2 regions of the Pseudomonas sp. KU26590 genome follow, and region 2 is predicted to be linked to the other one. Evidence: riboswitches for the same ligand, from Rfam matches in the RefSeq annotation. Region 2 holds a riboswitch; the other holds the start of a gene.
What was found. Region 2 has a riboswitch for cobalamin ahead of OKW98_RS13785 (CbtB domain-containing protein). Riboswitches for the same ligand answer to the same signal wherever they lie in the genome.

Region 1: it holds a riboswitch for cobalamin, as region 2 does, so the genes downstream of both, cobO (cob(I)yrinic acid a,c-diamide adenosyltransferase) here and OKW98_RS13785 (CbtB domain-containing protein) in region 2, are expected to answer to the same signal.

The regions. Positions count from the first base shown of each region.
Region 1 is NZ_CP110644.1:1,968,781-1,973,162, reverse strand. Features, by position in the region: gene OKW98_RS08880 (cobyrinate a,c-diamide synthase) at 1-1,230, opposite strand, end outside; gene cobO (cob(I)yrinic acid a,c-diamide adenosyltransferase) at 1,227-1,838, opposite strand; cobalamin riboswitch at 1,945-2,171, opposite strand; gene OKW98_RS08870 (C40 family peptidase) at 2,700-3,236, opposite strand; gene OKW98_RS08865 (C40 family peptidase) at 3,325-4,038, opposite strand; gene OKW98_RS08860 (NAD-dependent deacylase) at 4,105-4,382, opposite strand, start outside.
Region 2 is NZ_CP110644.1:3,163,926-3,168,307, reverse strand. Features, by position in the region: gene cobW (cobalamin biosynthesis protein CobW) at 1-688, opposite strand, end outside; cobalamin riboswitch at 816-1,041, opposite strand; cobalamin riboswitch at 1,167-1,400, shown strand; gene OKW98_RS13785 (CbtB domain-containing protein) at 1,497-1,706, shown strand; gene OKW98_RS13780 (CbtA family protein) at 1,718-2,437, shown strand; gene OKW98_RS13775 (cobalamin biosynthesis protein) at 2,434-2,868, shown strand; one part of gene OKW98_RS13770 (IS3 family transposase) at 3,092-3,356, shown strand; one part of gene OKW98_RS13770 (IS3 family transposase) at 3,356-4,275, shown strand.

The DNA of each region.
Region 1 (4,382 bases), 1.2 Mb from region 2:
GCGCCCTTCGCGGTACACCGCTTCGGCGCCGCGCCCGCCATTGGGGCTGAGGCCGCGGGCGATCGGCGTCAGTTCGGTGCTGGTCAGGGAGTGGTGATAGGTGTGGCCGCGCAGCGTGCCTTCCGGCAGTTCGACCGATTGCAGGGCCAACGCCGCCAGACGCTTTTGCATCACGGCTTCGCCTTTGAGCAAGCCCACCCCTTCGGCGCGGTGGCCGTCGACATCGGTCAGGGCATCGAGCAGATACAACATGCCGCCACACTCCGCCAGCAGGGGTTTGCCGGCGGCGTGGTGCGCGCGAATGGCGGCGAGCATTCTGTGGTTTTCCGCCAGCGCCGTGTGGTGCAATTCCGGGTAGCCGCCGGGCAGATACAGGCTGTCGGCGTCGGGTAATTCACGGTCGCGGATCGGCGAAAAGAATGACAGTTCGGCACCCATCTCCCGCAGCAGGTCCAGGCTCGCGCCGTAGAAAAACGCGAACGCTTCGTCATGGGCGATGGCGATTTTCACGCCCGCCAGCAGCGGTTCGGCGGGAACGAACTCGGGCGCGGTGAAGGTCACAACCGGCGGCAATGTGGCGTCGCAGGTGCTGGCCAGCGCGGTGGCGGCAGCGTCGAGGCGCATGTCCAGATCATTCAGCTCGCTGGCCTGAACCAGGCCGAGGTGCCGGCTGGGCAGCTCGATGTCAGTCTCACGCGACAGCGCGCCGTACCAGCGCAGGCCTTCGGTCAGGCTACCTTCCAGCAACTGCGCGTGGCGCACCGTGCCAACCCGATTGGCTAGCACGCCGGCAAACGGCAGATCCGGCTGATACCGCGCCAATCCCAGCGCCAATGCGCCGAAGGTCTGGGCCATGGCCGTGCCGTCGATCACGCCCAGCACCGGCACGCCGAAACGCCGGGCCAGGTCTGCGCTGGAGGGCGTGCCGTCGAACAAGCCCATGACGCCTTCGATGAGGATCAGGTCGGCATCGGCGGCGGCTTCCCACAACAGGCGCCGGCTTTCGTCCTCGCCGATCATCCACATGTCCAGTTGGTACACCGGACGGCCGCTGGCGCGTTCGAGAATCATTGGGTCGAGAAAGTCTGGCCCGCACTTGAACACGCGCACCTTGCGCCCCTGATTGCGGTGCAGACGGGCGAGTGCGGCGGTGACGGTGGTTTTGCCCTGACCGGACGCAGGCGCGGCGATCAGCACTGCCGGGCAGTGGCGGGGTTGACGCTCACTCACAGTTCGATGCCTTTCTGGGCCTTGATACCGGACTGAAAGGCATGCTTGACCACGCCGATTTCGGAAACGGTGTCGGACAGGTCGATCAATTCCTGCTTCGCCCCACGCCCGGTGACAATCACGTGCTGCATCGGCGGACGTGCCTGCAAGTCGATGAGCACCTGCTCCAGGTCCAGATAGCCGTGCTTGAGGGCGATGTTCAGCTCATCGAGCACGACCATGCCGATGGAGGGGTCCTTGAGCATTTCCCGGGTCACGGCCCAGGCGGCTTCGGCGGCGGCGATGTCACGCTGGCGGTCCTGGGTTTCCCAGGTAAAGCCCTCGCCCATGACGTGGTAACGCACCTGTTCGGGGAAGCGACGGAAAAACATCTCTTCGCCGGTGCTGTGGCGGCCTTTGATGAACTGCACGACGCCGCACTGCATGCCATGGCCCATGGCGCGGGCAAGCATGCCGAACGCCGAGCTGCTTTTGCCCTTGCCGTTGCCGGTCAGGACCAGCAGTAACCCGCATTCATTCGGCGCGCTGGAAATGCGCTCGTCCATCACCGCCTTTTTGCGCAGCATGCGCGCCAGGTGGCGTTCGTCACGTTCGGGGGATTCGCTCATCTCAGCTCTCCGCTTGAGGGCAGGTGTGGCAAACGGAGGGCACAGGCAAAGACTGTCGGCAGGCACCGGACAAGGCCCGGCCTGCAGCAGAGCATCGCCCTCCGTGATGCTGTTCGATGGATCAGGCCGGTCTCCGGACTCATGAGTTGCCACAACCGTGGCAGGCCAGGCGCCTTCCCATGTTCAGCGAACACAGTGGCATTGTGCGTGGCCTTGACTCATTTACCGTTGCGGAGGCAGCGCCGGAATTGATCGCACAAGCAATCGCACCGGCTTCCCTGTTTCACCCATTGGACCAACCTAGTCCCGGGCACCTGAAACATGGCGCGAAGGTTAGAGGGTTGACCCCAGAGCGTCAATCAAGGGATCGCACATGCCTCTGCTTGAGTGCGAAACCGTAGAAGCCGGTGCCTGCCTGAAACGCGAGATCGTAGGAGCCGGCTTGCTGGCGAAGGCGTCGGGCCACACGACAGTGCAGCGTCTGCACGAATGCGTTCGACAGCAAGCTTGCTCCCGCAGGTTCAGCGGTCAATGCGGAAGTCGGTAAACCACGCCCCATTGTAGGAGCGCGCTTGCCCGCGAAGGCGGTGGTTCAGGCGACCGATGTGTCACAGGCAAAATCTTTCGCGGGCAAGCGCGCTCCTACAATGATCTCGGTAACGCCCACCATCTGTGGCGTACACACAATCCGTAGATATCGGGTTGCTGGCGAAGGGGTCAAGGCAGTCACATCATCGGCGAGGGATGAATCAGGTTCGCCTGCAAGCCGGCTCCCACGGAGGGGTGTGTTTGCCGCGGGCTTCGCGCCGCTGGTCATGTGTTCGCCCGCCAACAGCGATTGAACACATTGCATCAGGGTGACTATTGCTTGGCCAGGTTCGATGGCTGGATAACGCGCTTGGCATTCAGCCAGGCTTTTTGCCAATACGGCTTGTCGAGGCTGTCGAGCTTGACCGTGCCGCCGGTGGCCGGCGCATGGACAAATCGCCCTTCCCCGACGTAGATGCCGGCATGGCTGACGTTGGAACCGCCGCTGGTGGCGAAGAACACCAGATCACCGGTCTGCAACTGGCTGCGGTCGATGTCGGGGCCACGCAGGGTGATCATTTCCCGCGTCGATCGCGGCAACGTAATACCGGCGGCGTCGTGGTAGACGTAGCCGATCAGGCCGCTGCAATCGAAACCCGAATCAGGCGTGTTGCCGCCCCAGCGATAGGGCGTGCCAACGAGGCCGATCGCGCGCAACAGGACGTCGTCGGCGAGCGGTGAAGGAAACTGGGGAGGAGCGGAAACCACAGGCCGGTAGACGACCTTGCGTGGAGCGGGCGGTGGGGTGCTGGAACATGCGGCCAGCAGCACAGCCAGAGAGGCGACGATCAGGCGAACCGTTAACGACATAAACACGACAACCTGTGCGGGATGCAGCTTACTGTGCCGAGAGCCTGGATTGCGCGCAAGAGGGGGTTAGCCCTTTGCGCGCCCGGGATTAACGGGTTTGGCGCTTGATTGTAGTCGAGGTCATCGCGGTGGTGGTTGCAGGTACCGTTGACGATGCCGTTGCAGGTGTTGTTACAGGTGCCATTGCCAGCGCGCGTTTGGCTTCGATGAACGTCTTGGCCCAGTAGGCATCGTCGAGGCTGTCTACGCGGACACCGCCGCTGCGACGGCTGCTGGAGTGGATGAACTGGTCATCGCCCAGGTAAATGCCCGCGTGGCTGACACGACCGCGACCGGCAGTGCTGAAGAACAGCAGATCGCCCGGCTTGAGGTCGTTGCGTTTAACGAGAGGGGCATCGATATTGATCATTTCGCGGGAAGAACGCGGCAGGCTCATGCCCGCCTCTTCACGGAAGAGGTAACCGATGAAACCGCTGCAGTCGAAACCGGAGGTGGTCGACGTACCGCCGAAGCGATAGCGAGTGCCTATCAGGGATTTGCCGCGTTCAAGGATGCTGTCAGCCAGAACCGGCAGGCGGTACGGCTTGTTGTCGGCAAATTGAGCGAGTTCATCTTCGGTGGCGACTTCGTCATCCAGTACGGAAGATGCGTAGTCAGCGCGCTTGCTGGCGGATTGGGCGGTGGCAGAGTCCCGGAACTGGGGGCTTTGCGACTGCTGTTGCGACGTCGGCATCTGGGCCGCGCAGCCGAACAACAGCGTAACGAGTGCGAGAGGCACGAGGGGTGCGAAGCGGTTTAGCATGTGCACGACCGTGGCTGAAGTGTAAAGAAGCCGAGACTATGCCTTCAATCGTACCCATTTGCAAATTCAATCGAAACAAATGTGACTTACGATGTCGTCCATCACTTCTAAGGCTCTGCACCTCAGAAACGCATCCATGTGCGCGGAATGATCGGTCGGCGAAAGGTTTATCTCGGCAGTAAAGCCTCCCATCACCCGAGCGCGCAGCATAGGCTCATGAATGTACGGGAAGCTGGCGGTGGTTCCGATGCTGAGCACAGCGTCAAAGCCTTTTGCCATTTCTTTCTGAAGCACATTCAGTGCCAACTCCGGCAACACCTCTTCAAACAACACCACCGGCGGCC
Region 2 (4,382 bases):
GGCCCAGCAATACGCTGATCGGCAGCTGGCCCCTGTTCGCTTCGACGATTTTTACTGCCGGCGGCAGTTCTTCCGAGACTTCCGCGCGCACGGCGGCCAGAGCGTCGGCGTCGAGCATGTCGGCCTTGTTCAGCACGACGAGATCGGCACTGGCCAGTTGATCGGCGAACAGCTCGTGCAACGGCGATTCGTGGTCCAGGTTCGGATCAAGCTTGCGCTGGGCGTCGACCTGATCCGGGAACGCGGCGAAGGTGCCGGCGAGCACGGCCGGGCTGTCAACCACGGTGATCACGGCATCGACGGTGCAGGCGTTGCGGATTTCCGGCCACTGGAAGGCTTGCACCAGCGGTTTCGGCAGGGCCAGACCCGAGGTTTCAATGAGGATGTGATCAAGGTCGCCACGACGGGCCACCAGTTCCTGCATCACCGGGAAGAACTCTTCCTGAACGGTGCAGCACAGGCAGCCGTTGGCCAGCTCGTACACGCGGCCAAGCGCTTCTTCTTCGGTGCAGCCGATGGTGCATTGCTTGAGGATGTCGCCGTCGATGCCCAGTTCGCCGAATTCATTGACGATGACGGCGATGCGTCGGCCTTCGGCGTTGTCGAGCATATGCCGCAGCAAGGTGGTTTTGCCCGAGCCGAGAAAGCCGGTGACGATGGTGACGGGGAGTTTGGCCAGTGTTTTCATCGGTTGCCCTCAGGCATGCGGCAGGGCAACGAGGACGAAAACAGCGCAGGGCCGGCGGAAGCTGGCGCGCGGTTTGATTCGCCACCGGATCACCCCGCCCGGTTGTAGTGGAATTCCTCGGCCGCTGGCAGGCGGTCCGATTCGAGGCAGGTCTCCTGGCTCACGGCGGCCGGTCGCTGACAGGCATCATCAGGCGACTGGCATTCATCGCGCCTTCCCGCTCGTGCAGTGGCTGTGCAATGAAGCTGTCCGTTTACAGTTGCGGGGGCAGCTGCGGCTTGAAACCGCATTCCCTTCTTAGCGCCGGTGGCCTTCATAAAGACGGCCGGCGAACCTCAAGTGCGCAAGGCTACGCAGTGACTGGAGGCCGGTCAATCGTGCTGTTGCAATGATTGCCGCGCCAATTGATGCACCGAGCGCTGCATCGATTGACATACCGGTTGACGGGTCGATTGACGAGCCAAACAGCCCGTGGTCTCCTACACACCTTGTTACGGGTGCCCTTCACAGGGTGAAACGGGAAACCGGTGCGTGCAGACCTTCGGGTGTGTATCAGTCCGGTGCTGCCCCCGCAACGGTAAGCGAGTGAAGAGTCAGATCCACTGTGTCGGCAACGACATGGGAAGGGGATTCTTGAAGGCACAACGGCTGTAACGGCTGTTGCATGTGCCCCTCGCGAGCCCGGAGACCGGCCCGACAACGCTACATAACAACCCGCGGTGGGCGGGCGCTGTTGAGCACTGCCGGCATTCGCCTGCGGTGTCTTCGCGCCTTTCCGTCCGCTGAATCCATTTCAGAGGGAAGCGCCATGTCCATCAGCACACCCCGCCAGACGTCCGGCACCAGCACAACCACCACGACGATCGTTGCGAGCACGCAAAGCCAGCGCCTTGTCGCCGCCGCCAGCGCGATGTTTCTCGGTGCGTTTCTGGTGTACTTCGCCGGCTTCTCCCATATCGATGCGGTGCACAACGCGGCACACGACACCCGTCACAGCTCCGCCTTCCCTTGCCATTGAGACCCGCCGCCATGTTCAAGCGAATTGCGCAAACGGCCGGGTTTACCGGACTGCTCGCCGCGCTGTTGTTGACGCTGCTGCAAAGCGTCTCGGTGGCGCCACTGATCCTGCAGGCGGAGACCTACGAAAAGGCCCCGACCACTGAGATCCACGAGCACGCCGAGGGTGCGATGGCCGGCCACGTCCATGACGCCGAAGCCTGGGAGCCGGAAGACGGCTGGCAGCGCGTGCTGTCCACCACTGGCGGCAATCTGGTGGTGGCGGTCGGATTCGCCTTGATGCTGGCGGCGCTGTACACCCTGCGCACGCCGACGAGCGCTCGAGAAGGCGTGCTCTGGGGATTGGCCGGTTATGCCGTGTTCGTGCTGGCGCCAACACTGGGCCTACCGCCTGAACTGCCCGGCACCGTCGCAGCGGACCTGACCCAACGGCAGATCTGGTGGGTCGGCACTGCCGCCTCCACGGCTACAGGCCTGGCGTTGATAGTGTTTGCCAAACACTGGGCGCTGAAAGTGTTGGGCGCAATGATTCTGGTGGTGCCGCATATCGTCGGCGCCCCGCAGCCGGCGGTGCATTCGGCACTCGCCCCGGAAGCCCTTGAGGCGCAATTCAAGATTGCGTCGCTGCTGACCAACGCGGTTTTCTGGATTGCCCTGGGCTGGATCAGCGCCTGGCTGTTTCGCCGCAGTGAAACGCCGGCGACGCAGCCCGGGTTGAACCCCGCACTGTGAATGATTCGCGCGACCGACCGCTGTGGGTGGTCGGTCTGGGCTGCCAGCGCGGTTGTTCAGCGCTGGAGCTTCGGCAGTTGATGGATGACTCTCTGCGCGAGTTGCGCCTTGGGCTGAGTGACATTGCTGCCCTCGCCTCGATTGAGGGCAAATCGGCTGAAGCGGGAATGCTGGAACTGGCTCAGACGCTGGGCCTGACGGTCGGATTCTTCTGTGCGGGTGACCTGGCGGCCTACGCGCCACAGCTGACTTACCGCTCGGACATCGCTTTTGAGCGCACCGGCTGCTACGGCGTGGCGGAAAGCGCGGCGTTGGCGATGGCGACCCGGTTGACCGGCTCGGCGGCAACGCTGGTCATCCCCCGCCGAAAAAGCCCCCATGCGACGTTCGCATTGGCAACCGCAACCGTTAGGGCTGGCTCGACCTCGTAGGAACGGCTCAAACTGTAGAACCGGCTTTAGCCGGGAAAGCGTCAGGTGTCACACCTCGAGTTTCAGGGCGCACACACAGGCCCCTTCCCGGCTAAAGCCGGTCCTACGGACACACCGCGTACCCTCGTAGGACCGGCTTTAGCCGGGAAAGCGTCAGTGTGCAGTGGTCTAATTTCCCCGGACACCTCGATAAGTGGAAAATACATTTATCGAGGAGTTTTTCATGACCAGAAAACGCAACAGGTTTGATGACAGCTACAAATTGGAAGTCGTGAAGATGGTCAGGGATCAGGGCCTGACCGTTCCGCAGGTTTGCCAGGACCAGAATCTCGGTGAGACGGCTGTACGACGGTGGATCCGCCAGTACGACGCCGAGCAGTTGGGCCAGGCCGGGATTGGAAATCCGCTGACGGCTGAGCAGCAGCGCATTCGGCAGTTGGAGCAGGAAAACCGGCAGCTCAAGACGGACAACGACATCTTAAAAAAGGCTACCGCCTTCTTTGCCCGCGAACTGAAGTGACGTATCGGCTGGTTCGGCAACTGCAACAGAAGGCTTATCCGGTGGCGCATGTCTGTCGTTTGCTGAACGTCAGTCGGTCGGGGTTTTACGAAGCCCAGAACCGTGCACAAAGGCCTGCTCGGCTCAGTTGCCCCATCGTCGCGCAGCTCAAGGCAGCTTTTGCCGCAAGCGACGGCTGCTCCGGCAGCCGCCCATTGACCAGGGCCCTGCGGGCCAAGGGCATGAAAATAGGCCTCTATAAAGTCCGCCGACTGATGCGAGCCAACGGTTTGCGCTCGGCGTGGAAACCCAAGTTTGTGCATACGACCGACAGCAAGCATGACCTGCCAATCGCCGAGAATGTGTTGAACCGTCAGTTTGAGCCGCAGGCTATGAATACCGCTTGGGTCGCCGACATTACCTACATCCGAACGCGCAGCGGCTGGCTCTACCTGGCCGTCGTACTGGACTTGTTCTCACGCAAGGTGGTGGGCTGGGCGATGGCCCCCAACATGCCTGCAGAGCTGGTGTGCAGCGCGATGCAGATGGCCGTCGCCCAGCGTCAACCTCCACCTGGCCTGATCGCCCACTCCGATCGCGGCAGCCAATATGCGAGTGCACTCTACAGATCGCTGCTGGCCAGACACGCCATGCAGCAAAGCATGAGCCGTAAAGGTAACTGCTGGGATAATGCGGTGATGGAACGTTTCTTCCTGAGCCTGAAAATGGAGCGGGTATGGCGGCGCAATTACGCTAACCATGGCGAAGCGACACGCGACATCACTCAATACATCGTTGGGTATTACAACAACGAGCGGCTGCACTCGAAACTGGGGTACCTGCCACCGACCGTTTACGAACGGACGATGGCGTCGAAACCACCTATCGAGGTGTCCGGAATTAGTTGACCACTACAGTGGTCACACCGAAGATTATGATGGTGTACCCGAGTGCCCCTTCCCGGCTAAAGCCGGTCCTACAGAAGTAAACCGCGTGCATTCAGCAACAAGCACCC